DNA from 2 places in the Comamonas sp. Y33R10-2 genome. Region 2 is predicted to be linked to the other one. Evidence: predicted binding sites of a transcription regulator. Region 2 holds the regulator's gene; the other holds the start of a gene.
The links. Region 2 encodes NrdR, which represses ribonucleotide reductase genes. Its sites were predicted from a motif close to CACNANATNTNGTG; they were not measured.
Positions count from the first base shown of each region.

Region 1: a site for NrdR is predicted at 2,370-2,383, ahead of KUF54_RS15530 (ribonucleoside-diphosphate reductase subunit alpha). Genes of this name have one in related genera too.

Region 1 is NZ_CP079925.1:3,446,229-3,458,424, forward strand. Features, by position in the region: gene KUF54_RS15530 (ribonucleoside-diphosphate reductase subunit alpha) at 1-2,247, opposite strand, end outside; gene ampD (1,6-anhydro-N-acetylmuramyl-L-alanine amidase AmpD) at 2,913-3,530, opposite strand; gene KUF54_RS15540 (sigma-54 dependent transcriptional regulator) at 3,527-4,984, opposite strand; gene KUF54_RS15545 (PAS domain-containing sensor histidine kinase) at 5,032-6,834, opposite strand; gene KUF54_RS15550 (PP0621 family protein) at 6,838-7,107, opposite strand; gene KUF54_RS15555 (inner membrane protein YpjD) at 7,104-7,910, opposite strand; gene KUF54_RS15560 (diguanylate cyclase domain-containing protein) at 7,970-8,899, opposite strand; gene KUF54_RS15565 (response regulator) at 8,938-12,196, opposite strand, start outside.
Region 2 is NZ_CP079925.1:2,051,635-2,063,830, forward strand. Features, by position in the region: gene KUF54_RS09190 (DUF748 domain-containing protein) at 1-3,909, opposite strand, end outside; gene KUF54_RS09195 (lytic transglycosylase domain-containing protein) at 4,800-5,636, shown strand; ZMP/ZTP riboswitch at 5,763-5,919, shown strand; gene glyA (serine hydroxymethyltransferase) at 5,953-7,200, shown strand; gene nrdR (transcriptional regulator NrdR) at 7,222-7,707, shown strand; gene KUF54_RS09210 (bifunctional UDP-sugar hydrolase/5'-nucleotidase) at 7,844-9,679, opposite strand; gene aroC (chorismate synthase) at 9,731-10,828, opposite strand; gene KUF54_RS09220 (CBS domain-containing protein) at 11,011-11,463, opposite strand; gene KUF54_RS09225 (O-acetylhomoserine aminocarboxypropyltransferase) at 11,675-12,196, shown strand, end outside.

The DNA.
Region 1 (12,196 bases), 1.4 Mb from region 2:
GATTTTTGCGCGCAGAGCGTCCCAATCCATGGTGGCAGAGCGGTCCACTTCCACATAGCCGCCACGGGCTTTTTCCAGCAGCTTCAGAGTGTCGTGGGGCAGGATGCCCTGATCCCACAGCGAGCCCTTGAAGGTGGAGTAAGTGCCGCGCTCTTTGGACAACTCGGTCGAGGCCCAGTAGGCGTAGTAGCAGATCGCTTCCATGGCTTGGTCGGCAAACTCAACCGCACCTTCGCTGGCGTAGGACGTACGCATTTCATACAGCGAATCTTGGAAGCCCATCAGGCCCATGCCCACAGGGCGGTGGCGCAGATTGGATTCCTTGGCCTTGGGCACGGCGTAGTAGTTGATGTCGATCACGTTGTCCAGCATGCGCATGGCGGTGGTGACCGTCTTGCGCAGCTTTTCGTGGTCGATCTTGCCGTCCTTGATGTGCTGAACCAGATTCACGGAGCCGAGGTTACAGACCGCGGTTTCGGTGTCGCTAGTGTTAAGCGTGATCTCGGTGCACAGGTTGGACGAGTGCACCACGCCCACGTGTTGCTGGGGCGAGCGGATGTTGCAAGGATCCTTGAAGGTGATCCAAGGGTGGCCAGTCTCGAACAGCATCGAGAGCATCTTGCGCCACAGGTCGTTGGCCGCCAGTGTCTTGTGCAGCTTGAGCTCGCCAGCGGCAGCCTTGGCTTCGTAGGCCAGATAGGCCTTTTCGAATTCGGTACCAAACAGGTCGTGCAGATCTGGCACGTCGCAGGGCGAGAACAAAGTCCAGTTGCCCTTTTCAATCACGCGCTTCATGAACAGGTCTGGAATCCAGTTGGCCGTGTTCATGTCATGAGTGCGGCGACGGTCATCGCCGGTGTTCTTGCGCAGCTCCAGGAATTCTTCAATGTCCAGGTGCCATGTTTCCAGATAGGTACAGACAGCGCCCTTACGCTTGCCACCTTGGTTCACGGCCACAGCGGTGTCGTTGACGACCTTGAGGAAAGGCACAACGCCTTGCGACTCGCCGTTCGTGCCCTTGATGCGCGAACCCAGAGCACGCACACGTGTCCAGTCATTGCCCAGACCGCCCGCAAATTTGGACAGCAGAGCGTTTTCTTTGATGGACTCGTAGATGCCGTCCAGATCATCCGGTACGGTGGTCAGGTAGCACGACGACAGTTGCGAGCGCAATGTGCCGCTGTTGAACAACGTGGGGGTGGACGACATGAAGTCGAACGAAGACAGCAGCTCGTAGAACTCGATGGCGCGGGCATTGCGGTCATCTTCTTGCAGCGCCAAGCCCATGGCTACGCGCATGAAGAAGGATTGGGGCAGCTCGATGCGGGTCTTCTTGACGTGCAAGAAATAGCGGTCATACAGAGTTTGTAGACCCAGGTAGTCGAACTGTTCGTCGCGCTCGGCCTTCAGGGCCTTGGCCAGACGGGGTAGGTCGTAGTTCAGCAACTCAGGGTTGAGCAGTTCGTTATCGACACCCTTTTGGATGAAGCCGGGGAAATATTCAGCGTAGGCCGCTTGCATGTCCGAGGGCTGTACATCACGCAGCATGACTTCGCGCACGATGGTGTGCAGCAGCAGGCGGGCGGTGACGTAGGTGTAATCGGGGTCTTTTTCGATCAGCGTACGGGCGGCCAAGATGGACGCTTTGTGGACTTCAGCCAGAGGCACGCCGTCGTACAGGTTGCGTAGCGTCTCTGCCAAGACAGGGGCTGCCTGAATGTCGGCATTGAGGTTGCGGCAGGACGCCTGGATCAGGGTTTCGAGGCGTTCCATATTCAGAGGGATGCGCTGGCCGTTTTCGGTCACATGTAGCACGGGCTTGGCGGAAGCGGCCGCTGCAGTAATGGCGGCGGCCTTCTTTTGCTCGGCACGCTCTTGATTGCGGCGCTCGCGGTACAGCACATAGGCGCGGGCCACATCTTGGTGACCGGCGCGCATCAGGCCCAGCTCGACTTGGTCTTGCACGTCTTCAATATGGAAGGTGCCGCCATTAGGGCGCGAGCGCAGCAGGGCGCGAACAACGCCTTCGGTCAATTCGTTGACGGTATCGCGAACGCTGGCAGACGCAGCGCCTTGTGCGCCACGCACGGCCAGAAACGCCTTGGTCAGTGCCACGGCAATCTTCTGGGGAGTGAACGCCACCACATCACCGCTGCGGCGGATGATCTGGTAGTTGTCATTGGGGGAGGAAGAATCAGCTGCGCTGACAGGCGCGGCAGAAGGCAGTGAGTTCAACGCTTCTTGCATAAGTTCCTCGGAATTAATTTGTGGATAGCTGGCAAAGGTCTGCCGTCTGGGCAGGCCCTCAAAAACAAGAATTGGCGCCAAGGTTTACACATGGTTTGCACAGGGTGTACACAACTTGTAAACACTAGATGTGGGGTCTAAGGCGCTCTCAGACACTACCGGTAGTGTATCGCTGTTCAATCTTGCTGACTTGATGAAAGTACTGAAGCGGGCATTTTTGCAGTCGCTTGACAGCTTGAAAAAAGCCTTCATACCGCATGAAACAAGGGCTGTAGCGTGGTTGCAGTGCTGAAGCTTTCGTGTCGTTAATGTGTAAAAAATTTACGTGTTTGATGGAAGCGACAGATGTAGTCAATGTGCCATTGACAGCGATAACTTGCATGTGATTTCAAAAGGCACGGTCTTGGCTATAAAAACAGGAGCGCCTTGTCCAATTCATTGATGCGTTTCAGGTGCATATATGGCTGCAAGACGCTACAGGCAGGGACGGCATGCTCCTGATAAAGATGCGCACCTTAGAGCGGCTAACACAACTCAGCAAACCGAAGGTTTGCGTTTGAGACGAGGCGCGAAGCCGCAGACAGTACATGCGTACGACAAGGCGAAGCAACGACGTATCAAGCGTTGCGTTAGCGGCTCTTAGAGAAGGTAAGGGCGGGATAGCTTTAGACGCTGCGGGGCAGCTGCCATGCAAGCGTGCGGCTGTCTGCGCTCAATTTCTGCTGAAGTTGCGCCCAGTCAAAACCGGGGCCGGGGTCTTGCTTGCGCCCCGGTGCAATATGCTCGTGGCCCGCGATGTAGCGAACTGCGTATTGCGCCGCAATGCCTTGGCAAAGTTGCTGCAAGGCTTGGTACTGCGGGGCTTCAAAGCTCAGGCCTTCAAGGCCTTCGAGTTCTATGCCAATAGAGTCATCGTTGCAGCGATCACGCCCGCGCCATTGGCTGACGCCGGCGTGCCATGCGCGGTCATCGCAACTGACGAATTGCCAGATTTCGCCCTCGCGGGTAATAAAGAAGTGCGATGACACTTCCAGCCCGCGAATGCCTTGGTAGTAAGGATGTGCGTCCCAGTCCAACTGATTGCTGAACAGCTGCTGCACTGCACCCGTGCCGTACTGGCCTGGCGGTAGGCTGATGGAGTGCAGAACGACGAGATCGATTAGCGCTCCATCAGGGCGCGGGCCAAAGTTGGGGGATGCAAGCGGGCGTGCTCGCTGATACCAGCCGCATGTCCAGTTTGATGGCTGCTGTGTGTCGTGCTTTGCAGGGTCAGGAATTGTCACTTTGCGCCTTCGGCTGGCAGATCAATGTTGAGGCGCTCAATGCGATAGCGAATCTGGCGCAGGCTAATCCCCAATTTGGCCGCAGCGGCGGTGCGGTTGAATCCGTTGTCTTGCAGCGCCCTAATCAGAATGCTGCGCTCTTGCTCATCCAGCCAGCCTTGCAGGTTTTCGGGAATGTTGGCGGGGCTGTCAGCGGGGATATTTTGCTGGTCTGCCTGATCGACATTCACTGACAGCTTGGCAGCGCTGGTGATGCCGGTCACGCTGGCGGGGCTTTCGAGATTTGGCGCAAGACTGCTGGGCGGAATGCGCAGCGGGCCTTCGTCGCCTAGTGCAATGGCGCGGTGCAGCACGTTTTCCAGCTCGCGCACATTACCGGGCAGGGACAGCTGGGCAATTTGGGCGAGGCTGGTTTCATCCAGCGCTGGCGTGGCAAGCCCAGACTCTTTGGCCAGCTTTTTCAGCAGAGCTTGGCACAGTAAGCCGAGGTCTTCGCGGCGCTCACGCAGGGCAGGTAGCTCAATCTCAATGACGTTGAGGCGGTAGTACAAGTCTTGGCGAAAGTTGCCAGATTGCACTTCTGTGCCTAGGTGGCGGTGAGTGGCGCTGACGATGCGTACATCGACGGTCTCTTCTTGCGTGCTGCCCAGTGGGCGAATCTTGCGCTCTTGAATGGCGCGCAGCAGCTTGGCCTGCATGGCCAAAGGCAGGTCACCAATTTCGTCAAGAAACAAGGTGCCGCCCTGAGCGGCCTGAAAGTAGCCGACCCTGTCTTGCGTGGCGCCGGTATATGAGCCTTTGCGGGCGCCGAAGAATTCGGCTTCTAATAAGTTCTCAGGAATGGCGCCGCAGTTCACGGCCACCATGGGGCCATTGGCGCGCTGGCTGCAGGCGTGCAGGGCCCGGGCGACCAGCTCTTTGCCGGTGCCGGATTCGCCATGAATGAGCACCGGTGCCATGCCTTTGGCCACTTTGGCGATGCGCTGCTTGACCTGTTGCATGGCAACAGAGTTACCAACCAGTGCTTGCAGGGCGCTGTAGTTGGTGTCTTGGCCGCTGTTGACAGCTGCTGGCGTCGTGTGTGCGGTGCCGGGCTGAGGTACGGCGCCAATGCCTTGAATGGCAGAGGCAACGACTTGGCGAAACTGACGCAGATCCACGGGCTTGGTCAGATAGTCAAATGCGCCTGCGCGCAAAGCCTCAACAGCGTTTTCTGCCGAGCCGTAGGCGGTCATGACGATGCAGCGCTCAGTGCGCGACTGATCGCGCAGTTGCTGCAGCAACTCCATGCCTATGCCGTCGGGCAGGCGCATGTCGGTGATGACAACATCAAAGTGCTGATTTTGCAGCTGGGCTGAGCCTTCTTGCACTGATCCGGCCGTTTCCACGCGATAGCCTTCCCTGAGCAGGGTCAGCTCATAGAGTGTGCGCAGGTCAGGCTCGTCGTCGACCACCAAAATGGTGGCATTGGTGGATGCAGTAGGCAAAAAGTTCACTAGGCTTACACCATGATGGGGTCAAAAAGAGAGGGGCTTTCGAGGCTCAAGCGGCCGCTGCGCAGGGTTACGACAAATGCATTGCCATCCACATCCCCCTCAGGCGTGTTGCGGCTGAAGCGTAGGTAGCTAATGCTTGCATCGTAGCGCTGGCATAGCTCTCGGCAGATATACAGGCCGAGTCCGCTAGAGCGGCTTTGCGAGGAGAAAAATGGCTCGAACAAATGGCGCTCGACGCTGGCTTCCAGCGGTGCGCCATTGCTCCAGACCATAAACCAACAAATATCGTCTTCGGGCAGGCCGTGCATCTGGGTATTGAGCGGGCCACAGCCGCTGACCAGTTGTAGGCCTGCTTCATTGCCAGCATTGCTGCGGTGGCGCTGAGCATTGTCCAACAGGTTAATCAGCACGCGGCGCAGATGCTCTTCATCAAACACGATATGGCGTGCTGTTGCGTTGAGCTGAAGCAAAATTTGGCGAGGGGGAGTGGATTGTCCGCGCCACTCGTGGCTGATTTGGGCGAGCAGGAGGTCTAAGGGCAGCGATTGGCCGTGATAAGTATCAGCACCTTGCTGCACGCGTGCCAAATTGAGAATCTCTTCTGCAATGCGGGCCAGTCGGTCGGCGTTTTGCCCCACGATACGGCAAAGCTGCTGGGGCCCGGGCTGGCTCACCAGATCTTCGGCCAGCAGCGCATTGGCTTGTGTAATAGCGGCTAGAGGGTTGCGGATCTCGTGCGCTACGGCTGCGGACATACGGCCCATAGAGGCCAATTTTTCGGTGCGCAGTTGTGCTTCCATCTCGCGCAGGTCATGCAAAAACATGACGCACAGCGAATGGCTGGGCTCGGTTTGAGGCTTTTCATCCAAAAATGGCGCAGAAACTTCGGTGATGCGCGTGCGCACATTGATACCCGTGGGGCCGCTATGCTCAGTGGCTTGCAGATGAATCGTGGCTGACAAAGGGCGGGCGTGGGCAAAGCTGGCCTGTGCAGAGTCGGCCAAGGGTTCCCACCAGCGATAGGCTTGCAAAGAAAAAGGCTGAGTGTGCTCAGGCGGAAGGTTGAGCAATTGCAGGGCGGCTGGGTTGGCTTGCAGCACTTGCAAGCTGGAGTCAACCACCAGAACACCATCTGAGAAATGGTTGATCACCAAGCTGTTGACTTGCTCCTGAGTTTGGGTGCGCAGGCGATTAAACAGCGACTGAGAGCGCTCACGCCGCACGCGCTTGGCCAGCTCATGTGTGAGATAGGCCACGCAGAAATAAGCGGCGGAGGAAAATGCGGCCTGATAGTAGGCTTGGGCGGAGTCACTCAGGCCGCTGTGGTAGAGCCAGAAGGTATGGGTCAGTGTCAGCAGCGTAATGCAGGCTGTGGTGCCAAGCGCTAGCATCAGGCCGCCAAGCGCTGATGAAATCAAGATAGGAATGGCCAGCAAAGCGGTGTAATTGAGCGAGCCAACCTGAAATACTTGCAGCAAAAAAATGACTGCAATGTCGACACCAATGACGGGTAGCCATTGCATTGCTGCTCGCGGTGCGGGCAGTTGCTTGCCCGCGAGCAGGCGCAGCGCGGTGGTCAAGATCAGATAGGCAAAGCAAACTATCCAGACCAGTGGAGAGCTAATATTTTGCAGCTGCTGGTTGAGTGCCTGCAGCAAGATCAGCACTAGCGCCAGAAAAATGCGGCCGCTTAAAAATGCTTGCCACAGGCGCACAAACGGGGCGTTGAGGCTGGCATCGGCGCGGCGGCTGATGGCTGTGTCCAGCGGAATAGCGGTGTGTAGCCAAGGAGAGGCGGAATTCACCATCGCTTAGTGATCGCCTGTGTTTTGCGGCCCTAAACGGCGGTGCTCTGCGCTGCAGTAGTGCAGGCTATCGTGACCAGAGGTGGTCTTGGTCACGGCGTCAGCCTGAGGCAGGTGCAGGCCGCAATGGGCGCACTCCACCATGTTTTGGGGCTGCTGAAGGGTTGGGGTTGGCGTGGGGGTTGCCGCTTTGCGCTCAGCCACTTCGGCGCGTCGTTTGTTGCGCCAAATGCCGAAGGCCACCACGATGACCAGCAAGACGAGTAGGTACTTCATGCAGCGCGCTCCAGCAGAACTTCTGCGACAAAGCGCGAACCTGCATAGGCTAATAATAAAAAGATGGCGCCAATATAGAGAACGCGCACTGCGCTGTGCCCGCGCCAGCCAAAGCGGTTGCGGCCAAATAGCAAGACTGCAAAAGTTACCCAAGACAGTAGTGAGAAAACTGCTTTGTGATTCCACACCCAGCTTTTGCCGTAAAGCTGCTCACCAAAAAACCAGCCGGCTGCCAAAGTAGCCGTCAACAAAATAAAGCCTGCGGCTACAAAGCGAAAGGTCAGGCGCTCTAAAGTGAGCAGGGGCAGACCACCGTCATGGTCTGCACCTTGGCGCATTTGCCTTTCGGCATGACTCATGAGTGCACCGTGCACAACGGCTGCAGCAAAAAGCCCGTAAGAAGCAATACCAAGAGCCAGGTGCAAAGGCAGCCAAGGCGAGGCATCGACATGCAAAGGTGAGCCAGGAAAGACGGCGGCTAGCAAAACAGCCATGCTGCCCATGATGGACAGCGGCCAGCGCGAGCTGAGTTGAGGATACAACTGCTGCTCGACCACATAAACAGTCAGCACCAGCCATGCGGTGATGGAGAGTGCAGGCGCGAACCCGAAGCGCGGAAAACCGCCTAGAAGGCCCCAGCCTAAAAATAGGGCGTGCAAGCCCCAGGCCAGAAGCAGGCTGTGACGTGCGCCTTTTTCTTGCAGGCTTTTGGTGGCAAGAGCGGGAATGGCGTAGGCCAAGGCTGCCGCAATGGCCAAAATCCAAGCCATGGGGCTGGCTACGGTGAGCATTTGGGAGAGCATGCTTTCAATGATAGTGCGGCTGGCCGGCACTCATCTTTTGATGGATGAGTGCGAAAGAGTCAATTGTGCGTATAAAGCGCCGACTGAACTTGATTGCGACCTTCAGACTTTGCCTTATAAAGCAGTTCGTCGACTTTTTGCAGCCATTGCTCAAAGCTCTCAGGGCTTGGTTGTGCAATGGTCAGCACCCCGCAGCTCACCGTCAGATGCTTTGCCGTGCCAGATGCGCTATGTGCGATACCCAGCTCGGCCACACTTGCGCGAAACTGCTCTACCAGTGACTGTGGCTCTGTATTGCCGGGGAGGATGAGCGCAAACTCTTCGCCGCCAAAGCGCGCTGCAATATCGAAGGAGCGCCTGGCATGGCGCGCCAGCGTTGATGCTACAGATTTGAGAGCTTCATCTCCTTGTAAATGGCCGTAGTGGTCGTTGTACTGCTTGAAATGGTCAATGTCGATCAGCGCCAGCCCCAGCATCTCCCCAGTCCGCATACAGCGGCGGCTGGTACGTTGCAGCATGTCATCAAAGTGGCGGCGATTGGAGAGGCTGGTCAGTCCATCAACATGGGCTAGGCGCTCAAGCGCGCGTCGTTGCTGGGCCATCTGTATCTGGTTGCGTACGCGCACACTCACCACGGCTGGGCGGATAGGCTTTGAGACATAGTCGGCCGCACCAAGGCGCAGGCCGTATTCCTCGGCGGCGGCATCGCTTTGCCCGGTGATGAAAATAATGGCAATCCCGGCCGTGGCCTCATTGCTGCGCAGCTGGGCTAGAACCTCGTAGCCATCCATGCCCGGCATGCTGACGTCGAGCAAAATAAGCATGAGCCGGTGGGCCTCACGGCTGGCAATGGTCAGAGCGCTGTGGCCATCCTTGGCTAAAAGCACCCGGTATTGCAGTCCCAAAAGCTCCGCTAGCATGGTGCGGTTGACGCGCTCATCATCCACGATGAGCAGCGTGGGCAGTTCTTGTTCCTGTTCTTCCAACATAGGCGGTGCTTTACTGATAAAGGGACAAGTGCGCAGAGTCACGCAGTAGTTTGATGTAATTGTTGCTTGAGCAGGTCAAGGTCTTGCAAAGCGGCATCCGCCTCAAGGTCTTCGATGTTTCTGCGAATGCGCTGCAGCTGTACGCCATGCTTGCGTTGATCGAGCTGGCGCTGCAGGCGCTCAAAGCCATCCATGGCGGCGTAGTTGCCATCAGTAATTAGTTGACGCAACTCTTCAATGATGACTTTGGCTGCGGCAAGGCCGCTGTTAGAGGCCGCAGGCGTTTGCGTCGCTGAGGCGCTTGGATCTGCAGCGGCTTGCTGCAACTGCTTGAGTAACTGAGCCAGCTGTTCAGCAAAGATAGGCACGTGCTGCTGCAGATGCTGGTGTGACTCAGGTGTCAGGTTCACCATGTGTTGCGGTGTGCGGCAGGCAAACTCAATCAGGGTGGCTTGCTCTGTCAAGGCGGGAGTGCCTAGATAACCGAGAGAGCCTTTGAGGGTGTGAGCCAACATTCCCAAATCTTGCCAGCGACTTTGTGACAGGTACTCCTGTAGCTTGGCTGGGGCTGCGGCAAAGTCCCGCACAAAGCCATTGAGCACGCGGCTGATCAGATTGCTATTGCCGCGAAAGCGCTGCTGCATTTGCGAGAGATCGAACGCTGGGCTGGTTTGCGGTGATTGGGCTTGTGAGGCAGGTAGTGGAGATGCAGCGTGATGAGTAGCAGATGCATGAGGCGCCATCCATTGACACAGCGTTTCGTAGAGCAGCTTGTCGTCAATGGGTTTGCTCAGATGTGCATTCATGCCGGATTTTTCAATCGCATCACGGTCTTCCGTGCGGGCCTGTGCTGTCAGCGCAATCACTGGCAGGCCTCTCAGAGCAGGCTGTTGGCGAATGGCCTGTGTCGCTTGCATGCCATCCATATTGGGCATGTGCACGTCCATCAAAACCAGATCAAATGATTGCTTTTCTAACACTTTCAGTGCCTGCACGCCGTCCGTAGCCATCTCTACTTGAATGCCCATTAGCTCCAGAAAATCTGCGGCTACCTCGCGGTTTAAAGCATTGTCATCGACGACGAGTACGCGCTTGCCTTTGAGTTCTGGGTAGCGCCTGCTGAGGGAGATGTCTGCAGTGCTCGGCACTGCAGCGGCTTGATGGCTTGGGCTGTGTACTTGCAAAATTTCCAAAATGGAGTTGAACAGCACAGACTCTGTGACGGGCTTGGTTAGCAGGCCTTGCAGTCCTAGTTGCTCGGCCTGTCTTTGCACCTCATCGCGGCCGTAGGCGGTGACCATCAGCACGGCTGGAATGGTCGCCAAATGCTCTACCTCGCGAATGCGCCGTGCGACCTCAAGGCCATCCATGCCGGGCATGCGCCAATCCATCAGCACCAAGTCATAGGGCGAGCCGCTGCCCACCGCATGGTGCAGCGCGGCCAGTGCTTTGTCGCCGCTGTCGACAGCATCGGTGCGCATGCCAAAGCCGCGCACCATGCTGGCGAGAATGTCGCGTGCGCTGGCGTTGTCATCCACGATCAGCACTCTATTTGCTTGACCCACAGGGTAGATTTGTGGGCGCTTGGTGGGATGGCTGGTGGCCAGCATCTGCACCGCAAAGCGAAAGGTGCTGCCGCGCCCCGGAGCGCTGAAAACATCAAAACGGCCACCCATTAACTGCACTAAACGGTTGCAAATGGCCAAGCCCAGTCCGGTGCCACCGTAGCGGCGTGTGGTTTGGCTGTCAGCCTGTGAGAAAGGGCGAAACAGCTGCTGAATTTGCGCCTGATTCATGCCAATTCCGGTATCGCGCACCGTGATTAAAAGGGTTTGTACCTCGTCCACATCCGTGCTGGCGCGTGCAATAGCGGGGCGCTCTTTTTCAATCGATACGACCACTTCGCCCTGATGGGTGAATTTGATGGCATTGCTCACCAGATTGTTGAGAACCTGGCTCAGGCGCAAAGGGTCGCCGCGCAAATGCCGCGGCACTTCTGGTGATACGGAATACGCCACCTCCAGCCCTTTTTCCTCGGCTTGCAGCATGGTGACGGCGGAGACGGTTTCCAAAATATCGTCCAGCGCAAACTCCACACTCTCAAGCTCCAGCATGCCCGCTTCGATTTTGGAATAGTCCAAGATGTCATTGATGATGGACAGCAGCGCGTTGGCAGACAGCTCTACCTTATCTAAATAGTTACGTTGCTTGGGCGATAGCGGGGTTTGCTGCACCAGACGCGTCATGCCAATGACCGTATTCATCGGGGTGCGGATTTCATGGCTCATGGTGGCCAGAAACTCGGACTTGGTGCGCTCTGCCGTCTCGGCAGCTTCTTTGGCTTGTTGCAAAGCGATCTCGGCTTCGCGCTCGCGCGAGATGTCTAACAAAATACCGTCCCAGACGATGCCTGTTTCCGTCTGCTGGGGGGCACAGCGGCAGCGCAACCAGCGCATTACGCCATTGGGGCGGATGATGCGAAAGCTGTGGTCAAACACCTTTTTCTGCTGCTGTGCATCTTCCATCAAGAGCTTGTATTGCGTGACATCACTGGGGTGAATGCGATCCAGATACAGCTGCTGGCTGGCAGTCAGAACAGATGCCTTAATGCCGATGAGCTTTTCTATGCCTGCGCTGATGTATGTCATACGCGGCGATGCATCGTCACTTTGAAGGCGAAAGATGGCACCGTTGGGCAGGTTGTCTGCCACGGCTTCAAGCCGCTGTTTGGCCGCTTCGCGCTCAGTGAGGTCTTGCACCACACCGCTGATGCCGATGATGTTGCCTTCATCATCACGATCAGCTTGCCCAAGAATAGAGGCGGGAAAGCTGCCGCGTACAGGGTTGGTGTGAGTCACGTCCAGCGCATAGCCTTGTCCCGTCTGGGCGCAGAGGTTGATGGCAGCCGTTACGCGGGCGTGATCTTCGGGGGGCATCAGGCGGCGCAGATCATCAGGGGTCAACTGAGCGCCGCGAGGATCCGCACCATTCATCTCATACATCATCTCTGATGCCCAAAACTCGCCGGTTTTCAGATCCAGTCTCCAGCTACCAATGCGCGACAGCCGCTCGGCCCGGCGTAAAAAATGGTTGCTGGTGCGCATGTCTTTTTCAGTCGCGCGCAAGGACGTTATGTCTCGTGCAATTCCCAGCAGGCCAATGACGTCGCCGTTTTCGTTTCGGTAGGGGCTTTTGATGGATTGAAACAGACATCTCAGACCATCTTTTTGCAAGTAGGACTCGGAAATGATGGGCTGATCACTCTGGATTGCTTGAGCGTCATCGCTGGCAAAGTTA
Region 2 (12,196 bases):
CTGGGCGCGCGGCGTCCAGTCCTTGTCCTTTACATCAAGTTTGGGAGCGCCCAGAAACAGTCGCCCCAAAGGCAGCTTCTGGGTGGACAGATAGTCTCGCACCGCAACGCCACGCGCCAGCGCCAGCTCACGCATGGCGTCATCTGGGACGTTGATACTTGCCACCAACAAAGCGGTCATTTGATCGACTGGAAGCTCTTTCGCTAGTCCGACCACATTGCGGGGCTTTTTGATATCAGCACGGCCATAAACGGCTTTGAGCAGCGCGGCTCGCTCGGTATCAAGCACTTCAACCACGTCATCACCGCTTTTGCCATCACGGATGGCAGCACGGCGTTTTTGGGCCAGCAGCAGGCGATCAAGTTCCGCAGATTTCCAAGCTTCCTTATCCTCAGCCTCTCGTGATTCACCGACCACCGTCATTTTCAGCGCCGGGCGGTCATTGAGCGACTTGACGATCTTGGCCAGTTGATCTTTTGCCTTGGCATCCAGCAGCGCGCTGCCCGCGGCAAAACTCACTCCGCCCGACTCATCGCCGCCCGAGAACGCACCCGACAGCAACGCAAACGGCGCAGTCACGGCTTTCATGATGATGTTGCCCAGCACCTTGAAAACGATGGGTGCCAGACGGAACTGAGGATCGTTGAGCGAGCCGCTCAGCGGCACATCTAAATCAATCACGCCATTGCGGTCAGACAACAAGGCCACGGCCAACTTAACAGGCAACGATGCAGGCGCGCCTTCAACCTTGTCACCAAAGGTCAGCTGGCGCAGCACCAGTTTGTTGGATGCTGTAAGTTGCCCATCTGGCAGCACTTTGTAGTTCACATCCATGTACAGCTTGCCGCGCTCAATGCCGTAGCCCGCGTATTTGATGGAGTAAGGCGACAGCGGCGACAGCTCCAGGTCATTCATCTGCGTACGAATATCCAGCGCCAGCGGCTTGGCAAGCGGGTTGATCTTGCCGCCAATGTCCAGCGTCGCCGTGCCTTGCGCCTTGCCCTTGATCTCCAGATCAGCCATTTGCGGCTCAGTCTGGCCCGCAGGCGCTTCAGACGAGAAGGCGCTCAGGCGGCCCTTTAGCTCACTCAAATCAGCCGAATAATTGGGCTGAATGAAATAGTCAGAAAACTGCACCTTGCCGCCCGTCAGCACGATGGGACCGACCTTGATGACGGGCGCAGGGCCACTGCCCTCAGGCTTGGCTGGCTCACTCACTGCCGCAGCCTTACCCGCCTCAGGCTTTTCACCCGCAGCAACTTTTGCGTTGCTTTGCTCGTTTTGCTCTACCGACTGCTCAGACTTTTCAGTCTTCACAATGTCTTGCAGGTTAATGCGGCCATTGCGCTGCACAATCACACGGGCAAAAAAGTCGCTCAGCGCCGTATCGCGCACGCTCACCCGAAGCGGCTGGGCGGGCTGCATATTCAAATCCAGCCCGCGCACAGCCAGCATCTTCCAAGCCAGCAAATCGTCTGGCAGGCCCAGACCTGTCTTGGCAGCCATGGCCTTGCCGCGGTCAGCCGTTGATTCGTTCAACACCGCAGTCAGCGCGCCCTTGGCTGTGGTGGGTTTACCTGCTTCTTCCTTCACGGGAGCCGCCAAGGTGGAGCGCACACGCAGATCGTTCAGCTCGACATCGCCCAGTACGGCGACTTGCGGTCCCTTGGCATGGGCAAAATAGTTGACCTTGCCTTTGAAGTTTCCATCCGCACGTACCAAATCCACATTGAGCTTGTGCCCAAAGTAAGGCTCAAACGCATGCAAAGGCAGCGCCTTGACTTGCAACTGACCTTGGGCAGACACAGGGGTCAAGCCAAACTGCCCCTTGAACTGCAAGCTGCCCGCATTCACACGGCGATTGGCCGCCAGTTGCGCTGAAATTTCCAGCGGCGTGGGTGCTGCTTTGGTGGCTAAAGGCTCAAAAGCACCTAGGCGCACGTTCAAACCATTCACATCCAACTGCACCACTTGCGCTGCCTGCCCTTGCGCGGGCGCTGAATCGCGCAATTGGATAGATCCGCCATCCACGGCAATCGATGCCAGTTTGACGGACCATGGCTTACTAGGCTCCACCTTGCCACCATGCTGCGCTGGTTTGGCGCCCGAAGCCTTGGGCAGCCAGCGCTCATACATCCAGCGGCCTTGCGCATCGCGTATGGCAGCCAGTTGGGGCTTTTGCAAGGCAATCGACTCCACCTGCACTTGCTGCGCAGCCAAATCGACATGTATACCCGTTACCTTGATTTGCTCGACGTTGACTGGCGCCTGTTTATCTTGCAATTGCAGCTTGTCAGCCGTTAATTCAGCCACCTGCGCCTGCACGCCGCCCTCACCCCAAGAAACCTGGGCTTTGGTGTTGAGCATGGCGCTGAGCTGCGGCTTAAAGTGCGCCTCAATATAGGGCTGCACCCATTGCAGGGGCAGTTGCTCCAGTTTCAGCTCCAGCTTGCCGTCTTTGACAGTGGCTTGGCCATCAACCACCAGTTGGGCAGCGCCTTCAGTCTTGGCTCGTTCGCCAGAATGCAGACCCGTCGTTGCCGTCAGGTTCAACGGCTCGCTCATAGGCCAAGCAATGTTCTTAACCTGCACAGCCATCGGCGCGAGCGTCAGCGCGGCAGGGGCCGCGCCAGTGGCGGCATCGTGCCAGTGCACAATCCCGCTATCAATATCGAACTGCTGGACACTGATTGCTAAAGGGCTAACGGTCTTTTCTGCCGCAGTGGCTGCCTTCGCTTGCACCTTCGGCTGCTCAGCAACCTCGTCAGAAGCATCAGGTGTGGACGCAGATGCAGATGCAGATGCAGAGGCAGATACAGGCGCAGCAGACTTAGCAGGTGCAGTCAAACCCAGCCAATTGATCACGCCCTGCGCATTACGGCTGGCATGCACCTCAGGCTTAACCCAGCGCACCGACTCAAGCGCAATCTGGTTTTGCAACGGCTGCACATTTTTGAGCTGTACTTCAAGGGCTTCAAAGGTCAACAGCGGTGCATTTTGGCGATCTTGCAACTCCACGCCCGACAAAGCCAGCTTGCCGCTGACGCTCACCACGGCCTGCTCTTTTTCCTCAAAGCGAATTTGCAGATCTGTATCCAGCACACCCGCCAAAGGCAGCACTGGCACGCTGGCCGGCACATAGCCCAAATAAGGCGCGAGATCGATCTTGTCCCACTTGAGCGTCATCGCAGTCTGGCGACTATCTGTGAACGGAGTGCTCTCGCCCGTGGAGTTGAACTGACTGCCATTCAAGTCAAAAGCCAGATGCGGCAGCACCTTGATTTCACGCTTGGACTCTAGGTTGCTGATGAAAGGAATGCTCAGCTGCAAACCTTTTAGTTCATGCTTGCGCTGCACGGACTCGTCATTGAGTTCAATACGGCCATCACGCAGCGCGATGTTGTAGAGCGCAAAGTTGACCGGCTTGGATGGATCTTCGTCCTTGGGCTCAGAGAGCTTGGCGATCACATCATCAATATCGAGCTTGCCCAGCGAATATTGGGTTAGGCGAACCACCGGTTCATCCACCTCAATGGCATCAAGCACAGGAGCGAGCCTAAACAAAGACTGCGCGCTGGCATTGACGAAAATGCGCTTGATTTCTAGCTGGGGCTGGGCTGCAGATTCAAGGTCTTTTTGGCTTTCAGCCCCGTCAACACCTTCACTACTAGCTACTTTTTTAATAGCTTTATCGATCACCAGATCATGCAAGGTGATGGACAGCGCCCAAGGCGAGAAATCGATTTTTCCCACATGCACACTGCGCCCGAGCTTGGCAGAGGCTTGCTTTTGCAGCTGACTCTTGGCCACGATGGGCACCACGGCCCACAAAAGCAGCCACAACAGCAAAAGGACTAAAACAGACCCGAGAAGCCGGCGCAACCAGCGATTCGATGTAAGCAGTGACATGGGTAATTTTAAATTTATGCAAGAGCTGAAAGCCTCCCCGGCTTTCAAAAACAAGGCGCTTTAGACGACTAGGACATAACTGTACCTTGTACGCCCAGCGGCCTTGAAAACATCGCTCTATATATAGATAGCAAACAACGCGATTTCCAAGGAGAAGTTTGCGCTACAGCTCACACCTTTTCCCCGTTTAAATCTCAAAAAATGCAAACAATGTGCGGCGCATTACTGCTCATAAATGTACTTAAATGCGCCCCAGAAATGACAAAGCCCGGAAGCGGTCAAAACCGTCTTCCGGGCTTCACGGCCGGTACCAGACCGGGCCGTCTTTTGCAGTCATGGAGGATAGGGTCCCTACTGCTGGAAGCAAAGATTGCTCCCTTAAGTGCCTCAAGCGAAGATAAAGAGCAAGTGCTGACAGCCTATGAAATCAAAAGCCGTAGCGAGATTTGCTTTCCCTTTCCTTTGGCAAGCACCTGCAACATAGCAGGCAGATTCACTATATCTGCGCTTGCGAAGGGTTAAGCGTTTTTTTGCACTTTATTTCGCCTTCATGACAGATGTCACGATATCAGAGCTTTTCCCTCTTGCGCCCAATGAGTTTTTCTATGTTTTTTTAAAAAACTGTATGCATATACATGTTTTCAAATTACTTTAATATCTAAAAAGTATTTTTGTTAGTATTGACTATGCATTAAGAGCACTTTTAGAATCCGCCAGCGCTCAAATTGAGCGTTTTTTGTTTCCGCTGCCTCACGACTGAGCAGACCGATCAGCGCCTCGCCGAGGTGCTTTTAATCGGCCCGCAGCAAACCTCATCGGCGTGCTGCCTCTGGCTTCACCGTGTCACTGATCCGGTTGAACCTCGGGCGATAGCCAAGAAAGGACTAGCTATGCCAGCGTCAGGAAAATTAGTCGCCTCTGCGCGAACGTTGGGCCATAAGACGGCCAACGGTTTTCTTGCTCTTACCCACAACGGTTTCGCCCTCTTGGGCTTGGCCGTGGCCATTTCGGCCTTGATTTTAATTTCCCGCCCAGACCTGCGTCTGGCTGGTGCAACTGAGCTGCGCGAGTGGCTCGATACACGCCTGCCCGTTGTGGCTGAAACCATCATCGAAGAAGCTCCAGCTTCCGAGATCGTTGTCGCCAGCGACCGCGCCACCGCAGTCAACCCCACAAGCTTGCCCAAGGATCAAGCCGCTGTCGCCTTTTGGCTCAGCAAGAAGTACCGCGTCGCTCCAGAGCCCATCGCGGCCTTGGTCAGCGAAGCCTATGCTTTGGGCAAAGCCAACAAGCTGGACCCCACGCTGATTTTGGCCATCATGGCCATTGAGTCGAGTTTCAACCCATTTGCCCAAAGCTCGGTCGGTGCTCAAGGTTTGATGCAGGTGATGACTAAGGTCCACACCGACAAGTACGAAAGCTTTGGCGGCCGTCATGCTGCATTTGATCCCGTGACTAACCTCAAAGTTGGCGTCAAGGTGCTCAAGGAGTGCATTGCACGCGCTGGCTCTATCGAAGGTGGTCTGCGCTACTACGTAGGTGCTGCTAATCTGCCAAGCGACGGTGGCTACGCCGCCAAAGTACTGGCCGAGCATCAACGTATGCGCCAAGGCGCTGGCCTAGGCGCTAGCACTTTGGTTGCGACCAAGCCTGCTGCGCCCAAGGCAGTGGAGTCCACAACGGTGTCTCACTCTGAGCAAGTTACCGTTGCTGGTTCCAGCCTGTAAGTTTTCAATCCATAAACTGTCGATTTTTTTCAAGCTGGCCTCTGTGCCAGCTTTTTTTATGCCCGCACGCAAGTGCTCAGGAATAGCGCTGTTACGGCTTTGAGATATGTCAGCTCAGCTACACTAGAGGGTGTACGCAACTGGCGATAGGCGCAGAAATTTCTCTGCCGCTGACGTGGAAACCAGCAGACTGCAAGGTCTGTGAACCACTGGGGAGCGTACCGCCCAAGGTCGCAGCGATTGCAATCCACAAGCGTTTCAGCCGTTCGCCTGGGCAGCCCTTGCTTCAAGGGAATTTTTAGTTCACAGGACTGCCATGTTTCAACGCACCGATACCGTCGCTAAAGTCGACCCCGAACTGTTTGCAGCTATTGAAGCTGAGAACCACCGCCAGCAAGAGCACATCGAGCTGATCGCCAGCGAGAACTACTGCTCGCCCGCCGTGATGGAAGCCCAAGGCTCCCAGCTGACCAACAAGTACGCTGAAGGCTACCCCGGCAAGCGTTACTACGGTGGTTGCGAGCATGTGGACGTGGTCGAGCAACTGGCCATCGACCGCATCAAGCAAATCTTTGGCGCAGAAGCCGCCAACGTGCAACCCAATTCCGGCTCCCAAGCCAATCAAGCAGTGCTGATGGCGTTTGCCAAGCCCGGCGACACCATTTTGGGCATGAGCCTGGCCGAAGGCGGTCACCTGACCCACGGCATGGCGCTGAACATGTCCGGCAAGTGGTTCAATGCCGTCTCTTACGGTCTGGACGCTAACGAAGCCATCGACTACGACAAGATGGAAGCGCTGGCCCGTGAGCACAAGCCCCGCATCATCGTGGCCGGTGCCTCTGCCTACGCCCTGCACATCGACTTTGAGCGCTTCGCCAAGATCGCTAAGGAAGTCGGCGCCATCCTGTGGGTGGACATGGCTCACTACGCTGGCCTGATCGCCGCGGGCGTGTACCCCAACCCCGTGCCTTTTGCTGACGTGGTCACCACCACCACCCACAAGAGCCTGCGCGGCCCCCGTGGCGGCGTGATCTTGATGAAGGCCGAGCACGAGAAGGCACTGAACAGCGCCATCTTCCCCGGCCTGCAAGGCGGCCCGCTGATGCACGTGATCGCCGGTAAGGCTGTTGCGTTCAAGGAAGCGCTGACTCCTGAGTTCAAGGCTTACCAAGAACAAGTCGTCAAGAACGCCAAGGTCATGGCGGACACGCTGACCGAACGCGGCCTGCGCATCGTCTCTGGTCGCACAGAAAGCCACGTCATGCTGGTGGACCTGCGCGCCAAGGGCATTACTGGCAAGGCGGCTGAAGCGGCTCTGGGTCTGGCTCACATCACTGTGAACAAGAACGCCATCCCTAACGACCCCGAAAAGCCATTCGTGACCAGCGGCATCCGTATCGGTACTCCCGCCATGACCACCCGTGGTTTCGGCGAGGAAGAAACTCGCATCACCGCCAACTTGGTGGCTGATGTGCTGGAAAACCCCGCCGACGAAGCCAACTTGGCTGCTGTGCGTGAAAAGGTTGCTGCCTTGACCGCCAAGCTGCCTGTCTACAGCAAGTAAATTCTGCTGCTCTGACACACCATGAAGTGCCCCTTCTGCAGCAACCCGGACACGCAAGTTGTCGAAACGCGTGAGTCCGAAGATGGGGGCTTCATTCGCCGCCGCCGCCGCTGCGGTGGCTGCGAAAAACGCTTTACAACGTATGAGCGGCCCGAGGTCAGCTTTCCGACTGTGGTCAAAAAAGATGGCCGCCGCATTGAGTACGAGCGCGCCAAGCTGCAAGGCTCCTTCCAGATTGCGCTGCGCAAGCGGCCGGTGAGCACGGCGCTGATCGATGACTCCATCGAGCGCATTGAAGACAAACTGCTCAACTTAGGCCTGCGCGAGATCGATTCCAGCCGCCTTGGCGAGTTGGTAATGGATGAACTCAAGGGCCTGGACAAAGTGGGATATATCCGCTTTGCCAGCGTGTACCGCAGCTTTGAGGATGTGGACGACTTCACCAACATCATGGATGAAGTGCGTAGCCCCAAGTCCAAGTCAGCTAAGAAGCCTGCAGCGGCCTGATAGACATAAGCCAGCTCAATACAAAAGCCACCCTCGGGTGGTTTTTTTGTTTAGCGCTTGCATTTAAATGCTATTAATTTAAGAGCTACAAGTCCATTCACTGAAATGACTGCAAGCTATTTTTATAATATTTTTGCTACTGAACAAGCGTAATTCGATCCTGCAGCGGCAGCGCCATAGGCGCCGTCAAACTCTGCGTACGCACATACTCAACCAGCGCATCCAAGTCCAGCATGCCGCCCACCACATCGCGGCCTTGGGTAAAGACGCTGAAGTTGTCGCCACCCGTACCCAGATAACTTTGCAGGCCTACGCGGTAGCTTTGAGTCATGTCGAGCAGTTGGCCATGGAGGCGAATATCACTCACGCGCTGACCGGCATTCTGGCTGAGATCGAATCGGTAACCAAAGCCCTGCGATACCTGCAAGATGCGCGGCGCAGCTACGGTGTTGCTGCCGCTGTTGAACTGCTGCTCCAATACCTGCCGAATTTGCTCACCCGTCAGACTCATCACCATCAGCGTATTGCCAAAAGGCTGAACGCTGAAAAGCTGCCCATAGGTCACTTGGCCACTGGCATCCGGCAGCAGATCAGCGCGCACGCCGCCTGAATTCATAAAAGCCAGCTGTGCACCACCCGCTGCCGCATCTTGCGTCGCGGCCAAGATGCTGTCGGCTACCACGCGACCCATCACACTTTCGCCACTGCTTTGCAACGTGCGCATAGCGGCCAAGGCCAGTCGCCCTACTGGCGCAGCCGCCAAGGGCTGGGCAGCGGCCTTGTAGCGGGCCACCAGTTGCGCCACATCGGCATCAGCATCAAAAGCCGGAAAGTCCGGCTGCAGCGCCACCACGCCTGCGCTGCTGGTATAGGCCTCGCCCTGCACGATATGCTGGCGCGCAGACTTGCGACTTACGCGGCGCGTGTTGCCATCTACCGTGAGCGTCACTTCCGTCAACAGCGTGCCGTACAGGCCACCACTGGTCAGCAAGAATGGCTTGCCAAGATTAACCTTGGCGTAGTCACACAGGTAAGCGCGGTGCGTGTGACCAGAGATCACCACATCCACCTCGCCAGAGAGCTGCTCCAAAATCGGCACGATGTCGCCAGACAAGCCTTGGCAGCTGTTCTCCTGTAGGCCCGACGTGGTGCTGCCACCCTCATGCACCATCACCACAATCACATCAGCACCTTGGGCGCGCAGTTGCGGGATGAGCGCATTGGCCGTCAGCGCCTCAGACGTAAAGCTCAAGCCTTTGACGCCACTGGGGCGCACCATCTTCGGCGTGTTCTTGAGCGTCATACCAATAAAACCCACGCCAATGCGCAAGCCATCTTGCTCAAAAAACTTCACGGCGGTTGCGGGAAACAGCGGCTTGCCGTCATCTCGAATCGTGTTAGCTGCCAAGTATTGAAACGACGCGCCTTGAAAGGGCTTGCTCAACTGGCAAGGCTCTTTGCTGGTGAACTTCTCGCAGCCGCCGTTTTGCATGCGCAGCAACTCATCAGCGCCTTGGTCGTATTCGTGGTTGCCGGTGGCGGCAAAATCCACCTTCATCAGATTCAGAGCCTCAATAGTGGGCTCATCCAGAAACAGTGATGACACGATGGGCGATGCACCAATCATGTCTCCCGCCGTCACCACCGCCACATGGCGACTGGCCGCACGCCGCTGGGCAATGGCCTGCGCCAGATAAGCCGCGCCGCCGGCGGGTACAGCAACGCTGTGACCTTGCGCGTTTTGCGCTGCTACCGCCTGCTTGGGCGGCTCTAAATTGCCGTGCAAGTCATTGAAGCCCAGCAAGGTGATCTCCATGCTTGCGGGCTTGACGACACCACCGCCACAGGCAGATAAGACTATCGCCATAATCGCCGCAGCAGCGCTTGCGGTCATGCTTCGAAATGCACAACGCCAGCCCAGCGACAAGGCGCGGGGCTGGCGTTGATTGGGCTTTGTGTTTGCTACAACCATCACGACTCTCCTGAGTCCCCGGTTGTACCTCACAAATTGGTGTTTTTAATGTCAGGCAGCGGAAGCGGGGATGGGCGCCAGGCCCGAATCCACATCGGCGTTCTGCGCACGGTGGCGCAAGGCGTGGTCCATCACAACCAGCGCCAGCAGTGCCTCGGCAATGGGTGCTGCACGAATGCCCACGCACGGGTCGTGGCGGCCCTTGGTGATGACTTCAGCGGTATTGCCGTGCACGTCAATTGATTCACGCGGCGTGATGATGGAACTGGTGGGCTTGATGCCAATGCGCACTTCCAAATCTTGGCCCGTGCTGATGCCTCCCACAATGCCGCCCGCGTTGTTGCTGCGAAAGCCTTGGGGGCTGAGCGAGTCGCCATGTGTGGTGCCGCGCTGGGCCACGCTGTCAAAGCCTGCGCCAATCTCTACAGCCTTGACCGCATTCAAGCCCATCATGGCGTAGGCAATGTCGGCATCCAGACGGTCATACAGAGGCTGACCCAGGCCCACAGGCATGTTGCTGGCGTTTACGCGCAGCGCAGCGCCGCAAGAGTCACCGCTTTTGCGCAGATCGTTCATATAGTCTTCGAACTGCGTCACATCAGCCACAGGCGCGAAGAAGGGATTGTGGGGCACATGCTCCCAGCTTTCAAAGCCAATGGGCAGCTCGCCGATCTGCGTCATGCAAGCGCGAAACTCGGTGCCGAACTTTTCTTTGAGCCATTTTTTGGCCACGGCTCCTGCAGCCACGGTGGGCGCTGTCATGCGGGCGGAAGAACGACCACCACCGCGTGGGTCACGAATACCGTACTTTTGAAAGTAAGCGTAGTCGGCGTGGCCAGGACGGAAGCTCTGCGCAATATTGGAGTAGTCCTTGCTGCGCTGGTCGGTATTGCGGATGAGCAGCGCAATCGGCGTGCCCGTGGTCTTGCCCTCGTACACGCCCGAGAGAATCTCGACCGCATCGGGCTCGTTGCGCTGGGTGACAAACTTGCTGGTGCCAGGGCGGCGGCGGTCCAGATCAAACTGGATATCTGCCTCGCTCAAGGCCATGCCCGGGGGGCAGCCGTCAATCACGCAGCCAATGGCTGGGCCGTGGGATTCACCAAAGTTGGTGACCGTGAAAATTGTGCCGAAGGTATTGCCGCTCATAGACCGTCGATTATGCCCGCGGGTATGCCGCCGCTTGCACTAAAAGCGTTGGCAGTCTGTTGCGCTAGCCATCGCCACTAAGAGCGACTCTAAGAGCGGCTCTTAGCCGCCCCACAAAAGCAAACCCCACACAAAGCAAAACCCCGCATCAAGCGGGGCTGGTATCTAAAAAGACCGAACGATCAATCCGCGCCTTGGCGCTCGCCTTCGGGCCAATCGCGGATATAGGCCTTGAGCATGCGGTTTTCAAAGTTCTGGCTGTCCACCACGGCCTTGGCCACGTCGTACAGCGAGATCACGCCCATCAGCATGCGCTTGTCCATCACGGGCATGTAGCGCGCGTGGCGGTCCAGCATCATGCGGCGCACCTCGTCCATGTCGGTTTCCATGGTGCAGGTCATGGGCGCATCGTCCATGGCGCCACGCACCGAAGCACGCTCAATGCCGCCAGCCTTCACAAAGCCCTGAATCACCTCGCGAAAGGTGAGCATGCCCACCACATCGCCATGCTCCATCACGACCAGCGAGCCGATGTCTTTATCCGACATCACCTGCACCGCAGCAGCCAAGCTCTCATCGGGCGACACCGTATAGAGGGTGTTGCCTTTGACGCGCAGGATGTCACTTACTTTCATTGCTGTTCTCCGAATGGCTCAGGCGCAAGGCTTGAGCGCACAAAATGCAAAAAATTCTCTGCAAATATAGCCCACATTGCACTCCAATCAAGGCAAGTAGGCTACGGGTCATCCATGAAATTCACCATCTTGGTGCGCGACAAGTGCAGCACTTTTGCACAGTCGCTTTATGCTGATCGCCAAGCAGCATCAAAAATATTGGAGACCCCACATGCCCGGCTATTCAGACCCCGGTTTTGACACCCTCAGCCTGCACGCAGGCGCCCAGCCCGACCCCGCCACCGGCGCACGCGCCACGCCGATTCATCTGACGACCTCTTTTGTTTTTGAATCTAGTGATCACGCAGCAAGCCTCTTTAACCTAGAGCGACCCGGCCATGTCTACAGCCGCATCAGCAATCCCACCAACGCGGTGCTGGAGCAGCGCGTTTCCGCCTTGGAAGGCGGCGTGGGCGCGATTGCGGTTGCCAGCGGTCAGGCCGCGCTGCACCTAAGCATTGCCACGCTAATGGGCGCAGGCAGCCACATTGTGGCCAGCACAGCGCTGTATGGCGGATCGCAAAACCTGCTGCACTACACACTGCGCCGCTTTGGCATTGAGACCACTTTCGTCAAGCCCGGCGACATCGACGGCTGGCGCGCTGCCGTGCGGCCCAACACCAAATTATTCTTTGGCGAAACCGTGGGCAACCCCGGCCTCGATGTACTGGACATCCCCACCATTTCTTCAATA